3 regions of the Pseudomonas sp. LBUM1643 genome follow, and region 3 is predicted to be linked to each of the others. Evidence: riboswitches for the same ligand, from Rfam matches in the RefSeq annotation. Region 3 holds a riboswitch; each other region holds the start of a gene.
What was found. Region 3 has a riboswitch for cobalamin ahead of ACA063_RS18895 (ABC transporter substrate-binding protein). Riboswitches for the same ligand answer to the same signal wherever they lie in the genome.

Region 1 (7,148 bases), 600 kb from region 3:
GTATCAAGACCGACGCCGTTGCCGATGCGTCCATCCCGGGTCGGGTAGTTGGCCAGAATCAGCGCGATGCGTTTTTCGCCGTTCGGCACCCGCGCCAGCTCGATCCAGCGCCGCGCCAGTTCGGCGACGAAATCCATGCGTTCGGGTTGCGCCCGGTAACACACCACGTCCGATTGACTGCGTTCGCTGCGCCACGCCAGGTCCTTGAAGCTGATCGGCCGGCTGATGATTCGCCCGTCGAGTTCGGGCAGCGCAATGTGCATCGCCAGATCCCTAGGGCCGAGGCCCTGTTCACTGGCGCGCCAACCCGGCTCATTGTCCTGGGCACAAATCGCCTGGATGACCGGGATATTGCGGCGAAACGGTCGCAAATGCGGTGCTTCAGGGCTGGACTGGGCGAAACCGGTGGTGTTGAGAATCACCCCGGCGTCGACTTCATCCAGCCAATCCTCGACCGCCGTCAGGCAACCGGGTTCTTTCAAACTGGCCAGCGCAATCGGCAACGGGTTCAATCCCGCTGCCTGCAAGCGCTGGCAGAACACATCGATAAACGCGGTGTTCGCTGCCTGTAAATGCGAGCGGTAAAACAACACGGCGGCGACCGGCTGATCGGCACACCAATCGGCTTGCCAGTCCTTCAGATCAGCGGGGCTTTTATGGGGATGGTAGATGGCCGTGCGCGGCAGGGTTTGCGGCTCGGACCAGGCGTAATCGCGGCCCAGCCAGCGATTGGCCAGGCAGCGGAAAAAGTCCAGCGCATTGCCCAGGCCACCCTGACGCAAAAACTGCCAGAGCCGGTCACGGTCGTCGGCAGCTACCGTGCTCAGGTCGCTGAGCTCCGGGTCGGGGCGGTCATCGCCGGGCACCAGGATCAGGTGCACCCCTTGCTCGGACAACTGCACAAGTCGCTCGACGCCATAACGCCAGTAGCCGATGCCGCCGTGCAGCGAGATCAGGATCACCTTGGCGTGGCGCAGCACCTCGTCGACATACAGGTCGACCGAAGCGTGATTCTGCACCTGCATCGGGTTGGCCAGGCGTACGCTCGGGTAATCGTCGGGCAGCTGCTGCGCCGCTTCGGCGAGCAACGCCAGGCTGGAGTCACCGCTGCACAGGATCACCAACTCGGCGGGGGTTTGTCCAAGGTCGGCAATGTTGTCATCCGAGACGAAACCGCCGGGCTGAGTCCTGAGCAGATGCATGGGTTAAACGCTGAGCGCAGCGCGCAATTGCGCTTCAAGTTCGGCAGCGTCCAACGCCTGGCCGATCAACACCAGACGCGTGGTGCGTGCTTCTTCAGCGCCCCACTGACGGTCGAAGTGCTTGTCGAAACGCGTGCCCACGCCCTGAATCAGCAGGCGCATCGGCTTGTTCGGAATCGCCGCGAAACCTTTGACTCGCAGGATGCCGTGCTTGACCACCAGTTGGGTCAACGCATCCATCAGCAGGCTTTCGTCGGCTTGCGGCAATTCGATGGAAATGGAGTCGAATGCATCGTGATCGTGGTCGTCTTCACCTTCGTGGTGGTGATCGTGGTGGCTGTGGCGGCTGTCGATGTGTTCTTCGGAACCGGCACCGAGGCCGATCAGCACGTCCAGGGGCACGCGGCCGCTGCTGGCTTCGATGACCTTGACCGCGGGCGGCAGTTCTTCGGCAACTTCGAGGCGCACACGGGCCAGGTCTTCAGGGCTGATCAGGTCAGCCTTGTTGAGGATCACCAGGTCGGCGCTGGCCAGTTGGTCGGCGAACAGTTCGTGCAGCGGCGACTCGTGATCCAGGTTCGGGTCGAGTTTGTGCTGGGCGTCGACCTGATCCGGGAAAGCAGCAAAGGTGCCAGCCGCCACGGCCGGGCTGTCGACCACGGTGATCACCGCGTCAACGGTGCAGGCACTGCGGATTTCCGGCCACTGGAAGGCTTGCACCAGTGGTTTTGGCAAGGCGAGGCCGGAGGTTTCGATAAGGATGTGGTCGAGGTCGCCACGACGGGCAACGAGTTCGCGCATCACCGGGAAAAATTCTTCCTGGACGGTGCAGCACAGGCAACCGTTGGCCAGCTCATAGACGCGGCCGTTGGCTTCTTCTTCGGTGCAGCCGATGGCGCACTGCTTGAGGATTTCACCGTCGATGCCCAGCTCGCCAAACTCGTTGACGATGACGGCGATGCGCCGGCCCTGAGCGTTGTCGAGCATGTGCCGCAGCAAGGTGGTCTTGCCCGAGCCGAGGAAGCCGGTAACGATGGTGACGGGGAGTTTGGCCAGTGTTTTCATCGGATGCCCTTTGGCAAGGTGGCGGGCATGCGGGACGACAATCGCTGCGACAGGTGCGCGCGCGGAAGAGTTCGCCACCGGATCACCCCGCCCGGTTGTAGTGAGAATCTGTTTCGAGGCAGGTCTCCTGGCTGACGGCGTGCCGGGCAGTTTCGCCTGGCATTCGCTGCGCCTTCCCGCGAACCCGTTGGACAGGGTTTGCAGTGGCGTGGCAGCGAACATCACCGTTCACAGTTGCGGGGGCAGCCGCGGCTTGAACCGCGTTCCCTTCTTAGCTTCGGCAAATACCGAAGAACCTCGAATGCGCAAGGCTACGCATGGTCTTGGGGCGGGTCAATCGTTGAGCTTCACGCGCTCCCCTGTAGGAGCTGCCGAAGGCTGCGATCTTTTGACTTTGCTTTAAAAACAAAATCAAAAGATCGCAGCCTTCGGCAGCTCCTACATAGAGCCCATTAGTCTTCGCCCCTAACGAGAACCCTTGCCAATTGACGCCAAACCCCGCCCATGCTCTCCTACACGCCTTGTTACGGGTGCCCTTCACAGGGTGAAACGGGAAACCGGTGAATCATGTGCTTTACTCAAGGCCATGTCAGTCCGGTGCTGCCCCCGCAACGGTAAGCGATTGAAGAATCAAATCCACTGTGCCAGCAGTTCGGCATGGGAAGGTGATTCTTGCAGGTTGAGGCCAAACCCCAGCCCCTCGTGAGCCCGGAGACCGGCCCGCAACACACAGTGATTTTTCACCTTCACTGAATAACAAACCCGCGGTGGGCGGGCGCTGTTGCATCTCTGCGTGCCCGATTCGCAGGGATCTTCCATGCGCTCTATTCACCCGCTGACAGACCAGAGGGAAGCGCCATGTCGACCATCAGCACCACCGGCAGCAACACCGCCAGCAGCACCACGACCCTGACTCAACGCCTGACCGCCGCCTTGTGTGCGTCGATCCTGGGCGCATGCCTTGTGTACTTTGCCGGGTTCTCCCACATCGAAGCGGTGCACAACGCCGCCCACGATACCCGTCACAGCTCCGCATTCCCGTGCCATTGAGACCTGCCGACATGATCAAGCGTATTGCGCAAACCGCAGGTTTCACCGGGCTGCTGGCCGCCCTCCTGCTGACCCTGCTGCAAAGCTTCTGGGTCGCTCCGCTGATTTTGCAGGCCGAGACCTACGAAAAATCAGAGCCTGTCGCGGTAGAAATCCATGAGCATACCGGCACTGCCATGGCCGCTCATGCCCACGATGCCGAAGCCTGGGAGCCGCAAGACGGCTGGCAGCGCGTGCTGTCCACCACCGGTGGCAACCTGGTTGTAGCGGTTGGTTTCGCCTTGATGCTCGCTGGCCTCTACACCCTGCGTGCGCCCAATAGCACCGCGCAAGGCTTGCTGTGGGGCCTGGCCGGTTACGCCACGTTCGTCCTCGCGCCAACCCTGGGCCTGCCGCCTGAACTGCCAGGCACTGCCGCTGCCGACCTGGCGCAACGCCAGATCTGGTGGATCGGCACCGCCGCCTCTACCGCCGTCGGGATCGCACTGATCGTGTTCAGCCGTCACTGGCTGATGAAGGTCCTGGGCGTGGCGATCCTGGCCGTTCCCCATGTGATCGGCGCGCCGCAACCGGAAGTGCACTCGATGCTCGCCCCGGAAGCGCTGGAAGCTCAATTCAAAATCGCTTCGCAGTTGACCAACGTCGCGTTCTGGCTGGCCCTGGGCCTGATCAGCGCCTGGTTGTTCCGCCGCAAAGGTGAAGGCCAATACCGCGCATGACCCATGCCAGCACAGCGCCGACGCTCGTGGTCGGCCTGGGCTGCCAACGCGGCTGCCCGGTCAGCACGTTGCAGGCACTGCTCGACCAGGCCCTTCAGGCGCATCAGATCGAACTTCACCAGATCAAGGCACTTGCCAGCATCGACCTGAAGCGTGACGAGCCTGGCCTGATCGAGCTCGCCAAACAGTTGGGATTACCGATCATGTACTTCAGCAGCGAGCAGTTGGCGGGTTATCAAGAGCAACTCAGCCATCATTCGGACATCGCCTTTGAGCGCACGGGTTGCTATGGCATCGCCGAAAGCGCCGCACTGGCCCTCGCCGAACAGCTGGCTGACGCACCGGCAAAGCTGCTGATTTCGCGACAAAAATACGCTCAGGCCACCCTCGCATTGGCGTGCACCGCTTAAAATCCTCAATAATCCCCACCCCGATCATGAGCAATCTTCATCTGAAGGTGTGCCTCGCCCCTTTTTTCACAGGATACGACGATGACTGTCTTCTTCATTGGCGCAGGTCCCGGCGACCCGGAACTGATCACCGTCAAAGGCCAGCGGCTGATTCGCAGCTGTCCTGTAATCATCTATGCAGGATCTCTGGTGCCCACTGCAGTCTTGGAGGGGCATCACGCCGAAACGGTGGTGAACAGCGCCGAACTGCATCTGGAGCAGATCATTGAATTGATCAAAACCGCCCACAGCGAAGGCAAGGATGTGGCGCGGGTGCATTCCGGTGATCCGAGCCTGTACGGCGCGATTGGCGAACAGATCCGCTACTTGCGTGAGCTCGACATCCCGTTTGAAATCATTCCCGGCGTGACCGCAACCGCGGCTTGCGCTGCACTGTTGGGGGCTGAACTGACGCTGCCGGATATTTCCCAAAGCGTGATTCTGACCCGTTATGCCGACAAAACCGTAATGCCCGCTGGCGAAGAGCTCGCCAGCCTGGCGCAGCACAAGGCGACCATGGCGATCCATTTGGGGGTCAATCACCTTGAAAAAATCCTCGCCGAATTGCTTCCCCATTACGGCGCCGACTGCCCGATCGCGGTGATCCATCGCGCGTCGTGGCCGGATCAGGATTGGGTCGTGGGGACGATTGAGGACATTGCCGGGAAGGTTGAGGCGAAGGGATTCAGGCGTACAGCATTGATTCTGGTGGGTCGGGTGCTGGGGAGTGATCAGTTCAGCGAGTCGTCGTTGTATCGTGCAGGGCATGCGCATCTATATCGCCCCTAAAGCAGCTGTGGCGAGGGAGCTTGCTCCCGCTGGACCGCGAAGCGGTCCTTAAATCAACCAACGCATTCATCACGGGAAAATGCATTAGCTGCTTTACGATTGCTTCGCAATCGAGCGGGAGCAAGCTCCCTCGCCACAGTGCCGTTTTTTCATTTCGCAGCGAACGCCTTAGTAGTAGGCGTTTTCTTTCTGCGTGTGGTCGGTAACGTCCCGCACACCCTTGAGTTCGGGAACGCGCTCGAGCAAGGTGCGCTCGATGCCTTCACGCAGGGTGACGTCCGCCTGGCCACAGCCCTGGCAGCCGCCGCCGAACTTGAGAACGGCGATACCGTCGTCAACCACGTCTATCAGGCTGACCTGACCGCCGTGGCTGGCAAGCCCCGGGTTGATTTCGGTCTGCAGGTAGTAGTTGATCCGCTCGTTGATCGGGCTGTCGGCGTTGACCATAGGTACTTTGGCGTTTGGCGCCTTGATGGTCAGCTGGCCGCCCATGCGGTCGGTGGCGTAGTCGACAACCGCGTCATCCAGGAAGGCTTCGCTGAACGAATCGATGTAGGCCGTGAAGCTTTTCAGCCCCAGAGCGGTGTCTTCAGGTTTTTCTTCGCCCGGCTTGCAGTAAGCAATGCAGGTTTCGGCGTACTGGGTGCCAGGCTGGGTGATAAAGACGCGGATCCCGATACCCGGGGTGTTCTGCTTGGACAGCAGATCAGCCAGGTAATCGTGGGCGGCGTCGGTGATGGTAATAGCGGTCATGGAAACTCCTCGCAGGCTTGGGCGCAGTTTACGCCAATCAACGCGCCGCACAAAGTCCTAGTATTTTTGTCGGGAAAGCGTCTGGGCCCTCTCTGTGGCTGTCGAGTCATCAATCCGGGCTTTAAGCCACCGATAGCTGCGTTTTTCCACCCATTCGTAACTGGCCCACGAACCCACGCCGATGGCCAGCACGCACACGGCAAACATCACATAAGGGTTCACGCCATAACGTTGCGCGACAAAACCTCCGGCGGACAGCACCAGCACGTGCATCAGGTACACCGAGTAGGAACAATCGCCCAGCAGTTTCAGCACCCGATTGTGTTCGAAGTACCGCTCCAGCGACATGCTCGCCATCACCAGTGCCGCGCTGGGCAGGCCCCAGGTCAATAATCGGGGTTGCGGTGCCAGGTGATAGATCGCCAGCAATGCGCCCCCCATACTCAACAGTGGCACCCACAACCCGGGTTTGATCCAGCCACGACGGTAGATCATGCCGATGGCGATCCCCAGCAAAAACTCATAGACGATGTCTGAACGATAGAACTCACTGATCCAGCCATACCCCGTCCACGCCTGACACACCGCAAACAACAGCGCCGCAACGATCAGCAGCCTGACTTGCAAGCGGAACAACAACGCCCAGGCAAATACCACGTAAAAGAGCATTTCGAAGTTCAGCGTCCAGCCCACATTCAGCGTCGGATAAATCCCGTAGCCGCCGGGGTTTTCGGTAGGAATGAACAACAGCGACAGCAGGAAGTGCGACCAGTCGACCGTTTGGTCCGGCAACACAGGCTGCGCGAACACCACTACCAGCGCCATGAGCACCGTGTACAGCCAGTACGCCGGAACAATGCGAAACAGCCGATACAGCAGGAATCGACCTGGCGGTAGCGATTTGCCCTCGGTGGACAGAAAAATCACCAGACCACTGATAACGAAAAACACATCCACGCCCACGGCGCCCTTGTCGATGAAAAACTGCCCCACCGGGCCACGGGCCTGGAAGTCGAAGAAAATCTGCATGAAATGGTGGCCGACCACCGCCCAGGCCGCGAGTGCACGCAATGCCTGCACTGAAATCAACATCAATCGCCCTCCCGAACACAAATCCACCA
Region 2 (7,148 bases), 2.4 Mb from region 3:
CCGCTCGAAGCGTTCGTTGCGATAACCCCACATGGCGTCCAGGGTGTTGCTCAAACGGTAGAGCACCACGCCCGGCGCGCCGGCCACGGCAAACCAGAACAGCGCAGCAAACACCGCATCACTGCCGTTTTCCAATACGGATTCGGTCGCGGCGCGGGCGACTTCGGTTTTATCCAGTTCGCTGGTTTGGCGACTGACCAGATACCCCACGCGTTTGCGCGCCTCTTCCAGATCATCGCTGCGCAGGGCCTTGGCCACGGGCTCGACATGCTCGCCGAGACTGCGCATGCCAAGCGCGCAATAGAGCGCGAGAATCTCCACGATCCAGCCGACATAAGGCGCCCAGGAAAATGCCGTCGCCAACACGGTCAGCGGCAGCACAGCTATCACCCAGGCGGTCACGCCATGGCTACGCCAGCCGCGTCCACCACTGTTGAAACGTTGCTCGATGCGGTCGGCAAATCGGCCGAACGCCACCAGCGGATGCCAGCGTTTCGGTTCACCCAGCAGCGCATCCAGCGCCACGGCGGCGACACTCAACAACGCCACACTCATTGACTCACTCCCCACACATTTTCATACAGCAGTTCACTCAGCGGACGCGCCTGCACCCAACCTTCGAGCACCAGCATTGGCGCTGGATAAAACGCTTTCACCGGGCCCAGGCACAACACGGCAACCGGTTTGGCGCCTTCTGGCATGTCCAGCAAATCCGCCAGGGCCTGGGGTTCGAACAGCGACACCCAGCCCATGCCCAACCCTTCGGCACGAGACGCCAGCCACAGGTTCTGGATCGCGCAGGACACTGAGGCGAGGTCCATTTCCGGCAAGGTCCGACGGCCGAAAATATGCCGCTCACGATCGTCCATCAGCGCGGCAACCAGGACTTCGGCACAGTCGTTGATGCCTTCGACTTTGAGCTTCATGAATTCGTCGGTGCGCTCGCCCAGGGCTTCGGCAGTGCGAATGCGCTCTTCTTCCACCAGCGATTGAATCTGGCCACGCAAGGCCCGGTCGCTGATGCGAATGAAACGCCAAGGCTGCATCAAGCCGACACTGGGCGCCTGGTGGGCGGCCTGGAGCAAGCGTTGCAGCTGTTCGGGCTCGACGGTGCCACCGCTGAAGTGGCGCATGTCGCGGCGTTCGGCGATGGCTCGATAGACTGCATCGCGTTCGGCTTCAGAAAATGTGTTGTCGGTCATGGCCTGTTCGCTGGCAAGCCAGCTCCCACAAGGAGCAGGTGATCAACTGTGAGAGCTGCGGTGCGACGACTCGACTTGCCAGCGATGGCTACTTCACGGTCAGGCGCAAACAGTGCAGCAATCGCGGACGGATTCGACGGAAAGTAAAAATGCACGTAAGAAGCCGTCATCCGCCCCTCACGATAAACCGCCTCGGCCCCGCGCCCACCGTTCGGGCTCAGCCCACGGGCGATCGGTTGAAGCTCGGTGCTGGTCAAAGAGTGGTGATAGGTATGCCCGCGCAGTGAGCCTTCGGGCAAATCGACCGCCTGCAACGCCAGCGCCGCCAGTCGCTTTTGCATCACTGCATCTCCCGCCAACAAGCCGACCAGCTTCGCGCGCGTGCCGTCGACATCGGTCAATGAGTCGAGCAGGTACAACATGCCGCCACACTCGGCCAGCAGTGGTTTACCAGCGCTATGGTGAGCACGAATCGCATTCAGCATCGAGGTGTTCTGTGACAGTGTTACATGGTGCAATTCGGGATAACCGCCTGGCAGATACAGGCTGTCCGCGTCGGGCAAATGGGCGTCCCGGATCGGCGAGAAAAACAGCAACTCGGCACCCATGGCCCTCAGTAAATCCAGGCTCGCGCCATAGGTGAAAGCGAACGCTTCATCACGGGCCACGGCAATCCGCACGCCCGCCAGCAAGGGCTCGGCGACGATCACATCCGGCGCGGCGAATTCCACCGCCGGGGGCAACGCAACTTCGCAACTGCCAGCCAGTGCATCGGCTGCGGCATCGAGGCGCAGGTCCAGGTCGTTCAACTCACTCGCTTGCACCAGGCCGAGATGCCGGCTCGGCAATTGAATCCCGGTTTCTCTGGACAATGCGCCGTACCAACGCAACCCTTCCGTCAGGCTGCCTTCGAGCAACTGCGCATGGCGCAAGGTACCGACCCGATTGGCCAATACGCCGGCAAACGGCAAGTTTGGCTGATACCGCGCCAACCCCAACGCCAGCGCACCAAAGGTCTGCGCCATGGCCGTGCCGTCGATCACGGCCAGCACCGGCACACCGAAATGCCGCGACAGATCGGCACTGGACGGTGTGCCGTCGAACAGCCCCATGACGCCTTCAATGAGGATCAGGTCTGCCTCACCCGCGGCTTCCCACAGGAGCCGACGGCTGTCCTGCTCGCCAACCATCCACATGTCCAGTTGATAGACCGGCGAACCGCTGGCGCGCTCGAGAATCATCGGGTCCAGAAAGTCCGGACCGCATTTGAATACGCGGACCTTGCGCCCCTGATTGCGATGCAAACGGGCCAGCGCAGCGGTGACGGTGGTCTTGCCCTGACCGGAGGCCGGCGCGGCGATGAGTACCGCGGGGCAATGACGGGGTTGATTCACAATTCGACGCCTTTTTGCGCTTTGATCCCGGCCTGGAACGCATGCTTGATCACGCCCATTTCGGTCACGGTGTCAGCCAGTTCAATCATTTCCGGTTTGGCGCCGCGCCCGGTTACCACGACGTGCTGCATCGGCGGGCGGGCCTGCAAATCGCTGAGTACCTGATCGAGGTCGAGATAGCCGTGCTTGAGCGCGATGTTCAACTCGTCCAGCACCACCAGACCTATCGACGGATCGCGCAACAATTCACGAGAAACTGCCCACGCCGCTTCGGCAGCAGCAATGTCACGCTGACGGTCCTGGGTTTCCCAGGTGAAACCTTCGCCCATCACATGAAAACGCACCTGCTCCGGAAAGCGGCGGAAGAACAGTTCTTCACCGGTGCTGTTACGCCCCTTGATGAACTGCACTACACCACACTGCATACCATGCCCCATGGACCGGGCAAGCATGCCGAACGCCGAGCTGCTTTTGCCCTTGCCGTTGCCGGTGAGCACCAGCAGCAGGCCGCATTCATTCGGGGAGTTGGCGATGCGTTCGTCGATCACGGCTTTTTTGCGCAACATGCGCGCCAGGTGGCGTTCGTCGCGATCAGGGGTATCAGTCATGGGGAAGCTCTCCGTTGGGGCTGGATAACGGCGGGCAGGCACAAGAATAGACGGCAAAAAGCCTGGCATCGCCCACCGTGATGCCGCTGGATGGATCAGGCCGGTCTCCGGGCTCATGAGCGGCTTGACGCCGAACTGCGCGCCTTCCCATACCGATAATCGACACAGTGGCACAAGGCGCAGTTTTTACTCATTTACCGTTGCGGGGGCAGCGCCGGGATCGCGAAGCTTCGTGCAACAAAGCGATCACTCACCGGCTTCCCTGTTTCACTCTGTCGACGACGTCACAGAGCACCTGAAACAAGCCGCGAAGGTTAGAGGGTTGGGGGTGGAGCGTCAATTAAAGACGGGACTTGTCTGCGCGAATAACTGCCGCAGATCGTTTGATTGATTGTGCCCCGTTGAACCATCGCACATTTGCGCTTCTCTACTGATCAGGTCAATGCATTTAAAGGGAAGATCAGCATGCGCAAACCCCAGCTCGTTCTCGTCATCGCGCTCGCCGGAGGTCTCGTCGCCTGCGGTGAAACCTCCAGCCTGCAAGTCTCCGACGGCACCGGTCCGTCACCCAAGCTGCCAGAACCGAACAAGACCCTGATACCGACGGTGAACATCGCCCCGGCCGTCGGCTGGGCTGACGGTGCCAAACCGACAGCCGCGGCCGGCACGCAGGTGGCGGCATTTGCCGAAGGGCTCGATCACCCACGCTGGCTCTACGTGCTGCCCAATGGTGATGTGCTGGTGGCGGAAACCAACGCACCGCCAAAGCCCGATGATGGCAAAGGCATAAAAGGCTGGGTCATGAAGACCGTCATGGGACGCGCGGGGGCTGGCGTCCCAAGTCCAAATCGCATCACGCTGCTGCGGGACAAGGATCACGACGGCATTGCTGAAACCCGCACCGTGTTTCTGGAGAACCTGAATTCGCCCTTCGGCATGACCCTGGTCGGCAATGATCTGTATGTCGCCGACACCGACCGCTTGTTGCGTTTCCACTATGCAGACGGTGACACGGCGATCAAATCGCAACCGATCAAAGTGGTCGACTTGCCGGGTGGTACGCTGAACCATCACTGGACCAAAAACGTTATCGCCAGCAAGGATGGCAACAAGCTTTACGTCACCGTTGGCTCCAACAGCAACGTCGCGGAAAACGGAATGGACAAGGAAGAAGGCCGCGCGGCCATTTGGGAAGTGGATCGCGCGACCGGCAATCACCGAATTTTCGCTTCGGGCCTGCGCAATCCCAACGGCATGGCCTGGGAGCCGGATAGCGGCGCGTTATGGACCGCTGTCAACGAACGTGACGAAATCGGCAGTGACCTGGTGCCGGACTACATCACCTCGGTCAAGGACGGGGCCTTTTATGGCTGGCCGTTCAGCTATTACGGCCAACATGTAGACGTTCGCGTTGAGCCACAAAACCCCGACCTGGTGGCCAAGGCGATTGCTCCAGATTATGCGGTAGGCCCACACACCGCCTCCCTCGGCCTGACGTTTGCGCAAGGCAACACACTGCCAGCCCAGTTCAAGGAAGGCGCGTTCATTGGTCAGCACGGCTCATGGAATCGCAAGCCGCACAGCGGTTATAAAGTGATTTTCGTGCCGTTCAGCGCGGGCAAGCCTACCGGGCAGCCGGTCGATGTCCTGACTGGCTTCCTTAATGAAGACGAAAAAGCCATGGGCCGGCCAGTAGGCGTGGTGATCGATCAGCAGGGTGCTTTGCTGGTGGCAGATGACGTAGGGAACAAAGTGTGGCGGGTGTCGGCAGTTAAATAAGGTCAAAAAAAATCGCAGCTATCGGCAGCTTCTGGGGACGTAGGTTCGTCCATTCAGGTACTGCAGACAGCTGCGATTTTTTTTTGTCCAACCTTAATCTTTTTGGGCGCAACGGACGCCTGTTACGGATTGCGTGCCAGGTGTTCCGGCTGCAGGACTCGCTTGGCGCTCAGGTATGCCTTCTGCCAATAAGCCTTGGACAGGCTGTCCAGCTTCACCGTACCGCCAGTGGCTGGCGCATGAACGAAGCGGCCTTCACCTACATAGATCCCGGCATGGCTGACCTGGGAACCACCGTTGGTGGCGAAAAAGATCAGATCCCCGGTTTGCAGCCCTTCCTTGCCGACGCTGGCGGCTTGCATGCCGATCATCTCGCGGGTGGTACGTGGCAGGGTAATACCAGCGACATCATGGTAGACGTAGCCAATCAGTCCACTGCAATCAAACCCCGAGTCCGGCGTGTTGCCGCCCCAGCGATAAGGCGTTCCCACCAGGCCCAACGCACGAAACAGCACGTCTTCCGCCTCAGGCGAAAAAGGTTGGGCAGGACCAAATACGATGGGAGCGCGAATAACCGGTGCGGCTGGCGGTGGAGTGCGGCTGGCGCAAGCGCTGAGCAACGCTGCTAAGAGCAGGAGGGTGAGGCGGGCCGACGTCGTCATAAGCAGAACATCCTGATCTGGCTGCGGCTATTTCCACCGAAACGGCAGAAAAGAAAACCGCCTGCGCGTAACGCAGGCGGTTTGCCATCAATAATAGATCAGGATTCTAGACGCTATACGGCAAACTTCAAGTAAGACTTTAAGTTCACCTTACAAACTGTGAGCTTACTTGCGCGCCGTGACCACAGTCGGAGCCATCGCGAGTGCGCGCTTGGCTTCAATAAAGGTTTTGCTCCAGTAGCTGTCGCCCAGGCTATCAACCCGAACACCACCGCTGCGGCGGCTGCTGGAGTGGATAAACTGGTCATCGCCCAGATAGATACCGGCATGGCTGACGCGACCGCGACGACCATTGGTGGCGAAGAACAGCAGGTCACCTGGCTTGAGGTTGTTACGGGAGACCAGCGGAGCATCAACGTTGATCATTTCGCGAGTGGAGCGCGGCAGGTTCATGCCGGCCTCTTCACGAAACAGGTAGCCGATGAAACCGCTGCAATCGAAACCGGCTTCAGAGGTACCGCCAAAACGGTAACGGGTACCGATCAGGGACATGCCACGTTCGAGAATGCTGTCGGCCAGAACCGGAAGCTGGTACGACTTGCCATCAGCAAAGGTCGCCAGTTCTTTTTCGGTGGCCATCTCTTCCAGGTATTGAACGGAAGAAGCTTGGGCGGTAACAGTGTTTTTGAACTGTTGCTGCTGCTGTGACGTCTGCTCGGAAACTGGAGAGTGAGCAGCGCAACCGAACAACAGGGTAACGAGTGCGAGAGGCACGAGGGGTGCGAAGCGATTTAGCATGGGCACGACCGTGGCTGATAGTTGTAAAGAAGCCGAGACTATGCCCGCTATCATCCTCATTTGCAAATTCTATCGAACTTTATGTGACTTTTCGGTTTCGCGTTTACATCTAAGCGCTAAAGCCCCATTTAGACACTCTCGCAGCCTACAACGTGTAGGACAGCGGAATGTCTGACGCCTGAAATGTGCCCAAAGCCCTGCAGAACGGTGGTTTTACCAACCCAGAGTTTCTTTTAGAAACGGAATTGTCAGCTTGCGCTGAGCTTGAAGAGAGGCCTGATCGAGTCGCTCAAGCAGTTCGAACAACGCACTCATACTGCGGGTGCCGCGGGTCAAAATAAAATGCCCGACTTCATCCGTCAGGTGCAGGCCGCGGCGGGAAGCGCGCAGTTGCAATGCGCGCAATTTGTCTTCATCGGAGAGCGGACGCATCTGGAAGATCAAGGCCAGCGTCAGCCGGGACTTGAGATCCGCCAGCTTCACCGGCAATTCACGCGGAGACGTCGACGCGGCAATCAGCAGGCGCCGACCGCTGTCGCGCAAACGGTTGAACAAATGGAACAGCGCCTCTTCCCAATCGGCACGCCCGGCGACCGCCTGCAAATCATCGAGGCAGACCAGTTCGTATTGTTCGAGGTTATCGAGGATTTCGATGCCGCGATCCAGCAGCTCTGCCAACGGCAGATACACCGCCGGCTCGCCCAA
Region 3 (7,148 bases):
TGTTCGGCACTTTTGCCACGCAGATTGCCGGCCAGCCCGCTCATGGACTCGGCCATATCGGCCAGGTAGTCGGACATACCGAGCGTGTCCTTGCTTTCTATCTCGGAGACAAAAGATTTCGCCCCCTGGGCCAGTGCCTCGATCTGGTCTGCTGCTGTGTCACGGTACTGCCCGAACTGCGCATCCGCTTGCTGCCGCGCATCACCAAGGGCCTCGGTAACGCCCTCCTTCAAATGTTGAAAATCGGCTTCCGGTCTTCCGGAGTCCTGACGATCGGTCTGACCGTCAGTCCTGCTGTCTGAACTATTCATGACGTCCCTCGCTGTTCAAAAAAAAGCGTTATCGGGTACGCCACGAGCGCTCGCAGCCCCCCTCAGTTCAGATGACGGAGCGACGTTGAAAGGAGTTCCAACAAAATGATGAGCGACGTGAACCCTCGGATACACGGGAGGAAAATGCTCGCTGATGAAAGAGAATGAAAAAGAATTTCAAAGAATCACTGCGGTCTATCACTGACCATCGCAAGAGTAGGTACTCATGAAATTCTCACAATTCTGCCAGGCACTCTCCAATCGAGCCGGCAGCTCAAAAACCTTCCTCACCGCCATTGTCCTGATCATCGTATGGGCACTCACAGGTCCCTATTTCCACTACAACGACACGTGGCAACTGATCATCAACACCTCCACCACGATCATCACGTTCCTGATGGTCTTCCTCATCCAGAACACCCAAAACCGCGACAACGATATCTTGCATCTGAAAATCGACGAGCTGATTCGAGCCACCCAAGAAGCGCAGAACGCTACCTTGTCACTGGACAAAATGGGGAGCCGGGACCTGAGGAAGCTGCGTAAGCATTACAGCTCTTTGGGGGATGTTGAGGCGATCAAGGTGAGTGATTGAAGCCTACGGCGAACGCAACCAATACCTGGAAAAAACGCAGTTCGGTCCGCTTTTGATTTGCACTTGATTTGCTTTTGATGTGCTTTTGATTTGCTTTTGATCTTCTTGCCCCCTCGTAAGGCCGAGCGCAGGTTCTGCGCAGTGGGTAACCCGGCAAGGATGCCGGGTTAGCCGCGCACGGCCATGGATGGCCGATCGCGGCGGGCCCACGGAGCAGGACCGGAGCGAGGGTATGCCGAGCCTTAGCGAGGCACCGCACGAAAGGGGCAAGAGCCCTTGGTTACTTGGGGCTCTTCCAAGTGACTCGCTGTAAAAGCGAAACCAATAGTAGCCATGACCGCAGAAACGGATATGTACACCAACAACAATCCCACCGCCGATCAGGCCGCCATCGCCGGCAAGCCAGCTCCCACAGTTTGATCGGTGTACATATGGGAGAAACTTGTTGCCTGACAGGTCGTCATCGCGAGCAGGCTCACTCCTACAGTTAATCCGGGTGCATCTGGGGGATGTGGCTTGGTTGTCAGGACGCCATCGCGAGCAAGCTTTGCTCCTACAGTAGATCTGGGTGCATCGGGGTTAGACAGGTTCCCCTCGGACGGTCTGATCGACTACCATGCCGCCGCCGGTTTCCACATGGGATTAATAGGGAATCCGTGATGCTCACACAGCATCAAACGGAACTGCCCCCGCAACTGTAGATGCTGAGCCTGCTCCACGAACGCCACTGGGATCACCCCCGGGAAGGCCGGAACCAGGCGATGACGCATCAGTCAGGAGACCTGCCGGCCAAGCAAATCACTAACCGGCGGGGTGTCCGGGAAGGACATCCTTGTCGCGTGCGTCACTTCGGTGATCGGCCTTGCACTGCCCTTGCCGCAGCGTTCGATGATGTGTTTCCAGACCGTATACCTCTGCTCCGTGTACGGTTCAAATGGAGATCGCCTCATGCTGCTGCCCCGCTTCGCCACCCTCCTCTCGGGCCTGGGTCTTTGCGCCCTCGCCCAGGCGAACCCGACACAGTATCCCCTCACCGTCGAAAACTGCGGTAGCACGCTGACGTTCCAGCACGCGCCTGTCCGGGCCGTGACCATTGGCCAGGCCGGCACTGAAATGCTCTATGCCATGGGCTTGAGCGACAAGCTGGTCGGCACATCGTTGTGGTTCAACGATGTCCTGTCCACGTACAAGACCCAGAACGACAAGATCGAACGCCTGGCCGACAACGAGCCGAGTTTCGAAGCGGTGATCGGCAAACGTCCTGAACTGGTGGCGGTGGAGCTGGAATGGATGGTCGGTCCGCAAGGCGCAGTGGGCACTCGCGAGCAGTTTCATGAGCTGAATATTCCGACCTACCTGATGCCCTCCGATTGCGAAGCCAAAGACAACCTGGTCGGCGCCGATGGCACGCGGCTGGAGGCGTTTCGCATCGACAGCATTTACAAAAGCATCAGCCAATTGGCGCAGATCTTTGATGTTCAGGCCCGTGGCGAGCAGTTGAACGCCGAACTCAAGGCCAGCCTGGCGAAGTCGATGGCTACGGTGCAGAACAAGGACCTGAAGCACACCAGCGCGCTGTTCTGGTTCTCCAGCGCCAGCCTCGACATCGACCCGTACGTCGCCGGCCACAAGGGCATCCCGGATTTCATGCTCAACACCTTGGGCGTGCGCAACGTCGTTGAGTCCAACGAGGAATGGCCGACAGTGGGCTGGGAAACCATCGCCAAGGCCAACCCGACGTTCCTGGTGATTGCGCGCATGGACCGCCGGCGATTCCCTGCTGACGATCATGAAAAGAAACTGCAATTCCTGCGCAGTGACCCGGTGACGCGCAACATGGACGCGGTGAAAAACAACCGGATCATTATCCTCGACGCCATGGCGATGCAGGCCAGCGTCAGAATGTTCGACGGCCTTGAAACACTGGCGACCGCCATCAATGGCTACGACCTGCCGCAATGACCAGGACGCTGATTCGCACGCTGCTGGCGCTCGCGACACTGCTGCTGGCAGTGATCGCTGGCGTGGCCATTGGTGAAACGCCGATCGAGCCGAGCGTGGTGTTCCAGGTGTTGGCCAACAAGCTGTGGGCAGCCGGGCATGTGCTTGATCCCATCGACGAAGGCATCGTCTGGAACTACCGCCTGACCCGCGCCCTGGTGGCCGCTGCCTGTGGCGCCGGGCTGGCGACTTGCGGGGTGATCCTGCAGTCGTTGTTGCGCAATCCGTTGGCTGATCCTTACCTGCTCGGCATCTCCGCCGGCGCGTCCACAGGTGCCGTGCTGGTGGCGTTGCTGGGTGTGGGGGCTGGCGCGGTTTCGTTGTCCGCCGGGGCGTTCGCCGGCGCCGTCGCGGCCTTTGCCCTGGTGATTTTGCTGGCGCGTGTCAGCGGATCGTCCAGTGGCACCGGGCAGATCATTCTGGCGGGGATCGCCGGCTCGCAATTGTTCAATGCGCTCACGGCGTTTCTGATCACCAAGTCGGCCAGTTCCGAACAGGCGCGCGGCATCATGTTCTGGCTGCTGGGCAATCTGAGTGGCGTGCGCTGGCCATCGGTGTGGTTGTCGGTGCCCGTGGCGTTGCTCGGTCTCGGGGTGTGCCTGTGGCACCGGCGAGCGCTGGACGCCTTCACGTTTGGTGTCGACTCCGCCGCGTCGCTCGGCATTGCGGTACGTCGGGTGCAGTTTTTGCTGGTGGGGTGCGCGGCGCTGGTGACGGCGGTGATGGTGTCGATTGTCGGCTCCATCGGGTTCGTCGGGCTGGTGATTCCCCATGCCGTGCGCCTGCTGCTGGGGACTCGACATGCGCGCTTGCTGCCCTACAGCGCGCTCGGGGGTGCGCTGTTCCTGATTGCCGCCGACGTGTTGTCGAGGACGTTGATCAAGGGCCAGGTCATCCCGGTCGGGGTGATTACCGCGCTGGTGGGTGCGCCGGTGTTCGCACTGATCCTGGTCGGTTGGAGGAATGCGCGATGAGTGCCTGTGAGTCTGTATTGAGCTGTACGGGGCTGGGCTTCGATGTCCGTGATGCGCAGCTGCTGCACGACATCCACCTGGACATTCGGCGCGGGGAAACCCTGGGTGTCGTCGGGCCGAACGGCTCGGGCAAATCCACCTTGCTCAAGCTGCTCGCGGGTGTGCGGGTGCCCACTCGGGGCGAGGTCCGGCTGGGTGAACAGCGCCTCAAGGACTTGTCGCGCCGCACGGTCGCGCAGATGCTTGCTGTAGTTGAACAGCAGGCGGATACCGATGATTCGATCAGTGTGCTCGATGCCGTTTCACTGGGAAGAACCCCCTGGCTGTCGGCGTTGCGTCCGTGGTCGCGCCAGGACGACGAGATCGTCCAGCAAGCGCTGCATGATGTCGATGTCACGCACTTGAAAACCCGTACCTGGCGCAGCCTGTCGGGGGGTGAGCGGCAGCGCGTGCACATCGCCCGCGCCCTGGCCCAGCGCCCGCAAATACTGTTGCTGGACGAACCCGCCAATCACCTGGACATCCAGCACCAGCTGGCGATTTTGCAGGTGGTGCACGCCCTGCCTGTGACGACAGTGATCGCCCTTCACGATCTCAATCAGGCACTCGGCTGTGATCGCCTGGCGGTGCTGGAGCGAGGCCGGCTGGTGGCGTTGGGTAATCCGCTTGAAGTGCTGACCCCGCAACGCCTGCAAGACACGTTTGGGGTGCAGGCGCACTATCTGATTGATCCTTATGACGGTGCGCGGATTTTGCGGTTTCGCAGTGCTCCGGTTGCCTGACACTGCTGCTTTGCAAATACCTGCATAAACCTGCAAAACCTGTAGCAGCTGCCGAGCCTGCGAGGCTGCGTCCGGCTGCGCAGCAGTCGCAATCCGGCAGATAGGGTTTACCTGAAAAAATGCGGACCCAGAATTTACGACTGCTGCGCAGCCGGACGCAGCCTCGCAGGCTCGGCAGCTGCTACAGGGAGATGTGATGGGGCTAATCAGGAATACGCCTCCACCATCCATTTCACCCTCGCCAATGCAGCCTTGAGCGTATCGATATCCACCGACCCGAGCGCCAGGCGAATCGCATGGGGTACGTGCACCGAGGTGGCGAAGGGTTCGGCGGTTGAAACGGCGATATTTTCTTCCATCAACGCCTTGGTGATCTGGTCCGCCCTGGCGTCCTCCGACAGCGGCAGCCACAGGAAATACGACGACGGATGGGTCACACAACGCAAGCCGTCCAGCGCTTGTGCTGCGACGATCTGCCTGGCCTGGGCATCCCGGCGCTTCTCCGCTTCCAGCTGCATGACGGTGCCGTCGTCGAGCCAGGCGCAGGCAATGGCCGTCATCACACCCGGTGTGTTCCAGGTGGTCGACCGGATCGTTCGTTCGATGGCGGCGACTTTTTCGATCGGCGCGGCAACGAAACCCACGCGCAATCCGGTGGCGATGCTCTTGGATAAACCGGAGACGTAAACGGTTCGCTCCGGCGCCAGTACCGCCACGGGCAGCGGTGGGTTTTCGGCCAGAAAAGCGTAGGCAGCGTCCTCGATAATCAATAGGTCATGCTTGCGCGCGAGGGCTACCAACTGTTCGCGTTGTTCCGCGTTCATTACCCAGCCCAAGGGGTTGTGCATCGTCGGCATGGTGTACACCGCCCGCACGCGCCGACTGCGGCAGAGTTTTTCCAGCGCATCGAGACTGGGGCCACCTTCAGCGGCGGGAATCGGCGCGATTTCAAGGTGCAGCGCTTCAGCCAGCACTTTGAAACCGGAATAGGTCAAGGCGTCCGCGGCAATCACGTCACCGGGTTTGAGAAAAGCCATCATCGTTACCGCCAACCCGTGCTGGGCGCCGCTGACCATCAGCACCTGTTCGGCCCCGACCGTCAGCCCCCGAGCGCCCAAATGCCGCGCCACCGACACTCGCTCGTGCAAGCGCCCCGCGTGCGGCTGATAACGCAACAGCGCTTCCAGATCGCCGCCCGCTGCCAGTTGGCGCAGGCCACTGCGCAACAAATCACCCTGGCCCGGTAGCGAGGGATAATTGAAGTTGAGGTCGATCATCCCTGCGGCCACGTCTTGCTGATCGATGCCAAGGTTGGGGGGCAGCGAGGTCTCCCTGACAAACGTGCCCCGGCCCGTTTCCCCACTGACCAGACCCATGGCTTCCAGTTCGCCATAGACGCGGCTGGCCGTTACCAGTGCCAGCCCTTCCCGGCTCGCCAGTTCACGGTGGGTGGGCAGCCGTGTGCCCGGCAGTAATCGGCCGGCGCGGATATCGGCAGCGAAGGCATCGACCAGTGATTTGTAGCGGGATCGGGGCATCGGGATGTATCCATGACAATTTTTTGATTGTCTTTATTCTCGTCCCTAGGATGGCGTTCTGCAAATGTGAGAGTGACGAAATGGAACGCGCATCGAACCTGCAAAACCTTCCCCTGGAAAAGACCGCGAGCGGCTGGCTCAACGGGTTTATCGGCGTGCTGATCTTCAGCGGTTCGCTGCCTGCCACGCGGGTCGCCGTCCTGGAATTTGACCCGGTCTTCCTGACAGTCGCCCGCGCCAGCATCGCCGCAGTCCTGGCGTTGTGCCTGTTGCTGGTGTTCAAGGAGCAGCGCCCTGCCCGGTCTCAACTGTTGTCCTTGGCCATCGTCGCGCTAGGCGTCGTTTTAGGTTTTCCGTTGCTGACGGCGCTGGCGTTGCAGTACGTAACGTCGGCGCACTCAATTGTCTTTGTCGGCCTGCTGCCGTTGGCCACGGCGATGTTCGGCGTGTTGCGCGGTGGCGAGCGTCCGCGTCGAGTGTTCTGGCTGTTTTCGATTCTGGGCAGCCTGCTGGTGGTCGGCTTTGCGCTGTCCCAAGGCCTCACCGCGTCGCCGATCGGCGACCTGTTGATGCTGCTGGCGATCCTCGCCTGCGGGCTGGGTTATGCCGAAGGGGCGAAGTTGTCCAGAACGCTCGGCGGCTGGCAAGTGATCTGCTGGGCGTTGGTGCTGTCGCTGCCGGTGATGGCACCACTGGCCTGGTGGCTGGCGCCGCCCTCCTTCTCGGGAGTGACCACGCCCGCGTGGTTCAGCCTGGCGTACGTGTCGCTCTTCAGCATGTTGATCGGCTTCGTGTTCTGGTATCGCGGGCTGGCACAGGGCGGCATCGCAGCGGTCGGCCAACTGCAACTCCTGCAACCGTTTTTTGGCCTGGCGCTGGCGGCAACGCTGCTGCATGAGGCTGTCAGCCTGGGCATGCTGGGCGTGACCGTTGCGGTGATTGCGTGT

Region 1: it holds a riboswitch for cobalamin, as region 3 does, so the genes downstream of both, cobW (cobalamin biosynthesis protein CobW) here and ACA063_RS18895 (ABC transporter substrate-binding protein) in region 3, are expected to answer to the same signal.
Region 2: it holds a riboswitch for cobalamin, as region 3 does, so the genes downstream of both, cobO (cob(I)yrinic acid a,c-diamide adenosyltransferase) here and ACA063_RS18895 (ABC transporter substrate-binding protein) in region 3, are expected to answer to the same signal.

The regions. Positions count from the first base shown of each region.
Region 1 is NZ_CP166813.1:3,604,427-3,611,574, forward strand. It holds gene cobN (cobaltochelatase subunit CobN) at 1-1,202, opposite strand, end outside; gene cobW (cobalamin biosynthesis protein CobW) at 1,206-2,267, opposite strand; cobalamin riboswitch at 2,368-2,582, opposite strand; cobalamin riboswitch at 2,779-3,005, shown strand; gene ACA063_RS16125 (CbtB domain-containing protein) at 3,126-3,317, shown strand; gene ACA063_RS16130 (CbtA family protein) at 3,329-4,036, shown strand; gene ACA063_RS16135 (cobalamin biosynthesis protein) at 4,033-4,446, shown strand; gene cobM (precorrin-4 C(11)-methyltransferase) at 4,528-5,274, shown strand; gene nfuA (Fe-S biogenesis protein NfuA) at 5,443-6,027, opposite strand; gene ACA063_RS16150 (acyltransferase family protein) at 6,085-7,119, opposite strand.
Region 2 is NZ_CP166813.1:1,812,028-1,819,175, reverse strand. It holds gene cbiB (adenosylcobinamide-phosphate synthase CbiB) at 1-555, opposite strand, end outside; gene bluB (5,6-dimethylbenzimidazole synthase) at 552-1,202, opposite strand; gene ACA063_RS08185 (cobyrinic acid a,c-diamide synthase CobB) at 1,199-2,596, opposite strand; gene cobO (cob(I)yrinic acid a,c-diamide adenosyltransferase) at 2,593-3,204, opposite strand; cobalamin riboswitch at 3,286-3,518, opposite strand; gene ACA063_RS08175 (PQQ-dependent sugar dehydrogenase) at 3,670-4,983, shown strand; gene ACA063_RS08170 (C40 family peptidase) at 5,106-5,645, opposite strand; gene ACA063_RS08165 (C40 family peptidase) at 5,811-6,443, opposite strand; gene hda (DnaA regulatory inactivator Hda) at 6,657-7,148, opposite strand, start outside.
Region 3 is NZ_CP166813.1:4,203,339-4,210,486, forward strand. It holds gene ACA063_RS18885 (hypothetical protein) at 1-311, opposite strand, end outside; gene ACA063_RS18890 (low affinity iron permease family protein) at 538-906, shown strand; cobalamin riboswitch at 1,516-1,710, shown strand; gene ACA063_RS18895 (ABC transporter substrate-binding protein) at 1,855-2,868, shown strand; gene ACA063_RS18900 (FecCD family ABC transporter permease) at 2,865-3,881, shown strand; gene ACA063_RS18905 (ABC transporter ATP-binding protein) at 3,878-4,663, shown strand; gene ACA063_RS18910 (aminotransferase-like domain-containing protein) at 4,870-6,201, opposite strand; gene ACA063_RS18915 (DMT family transporter) at 6,282-7,148, shown strand, end outside.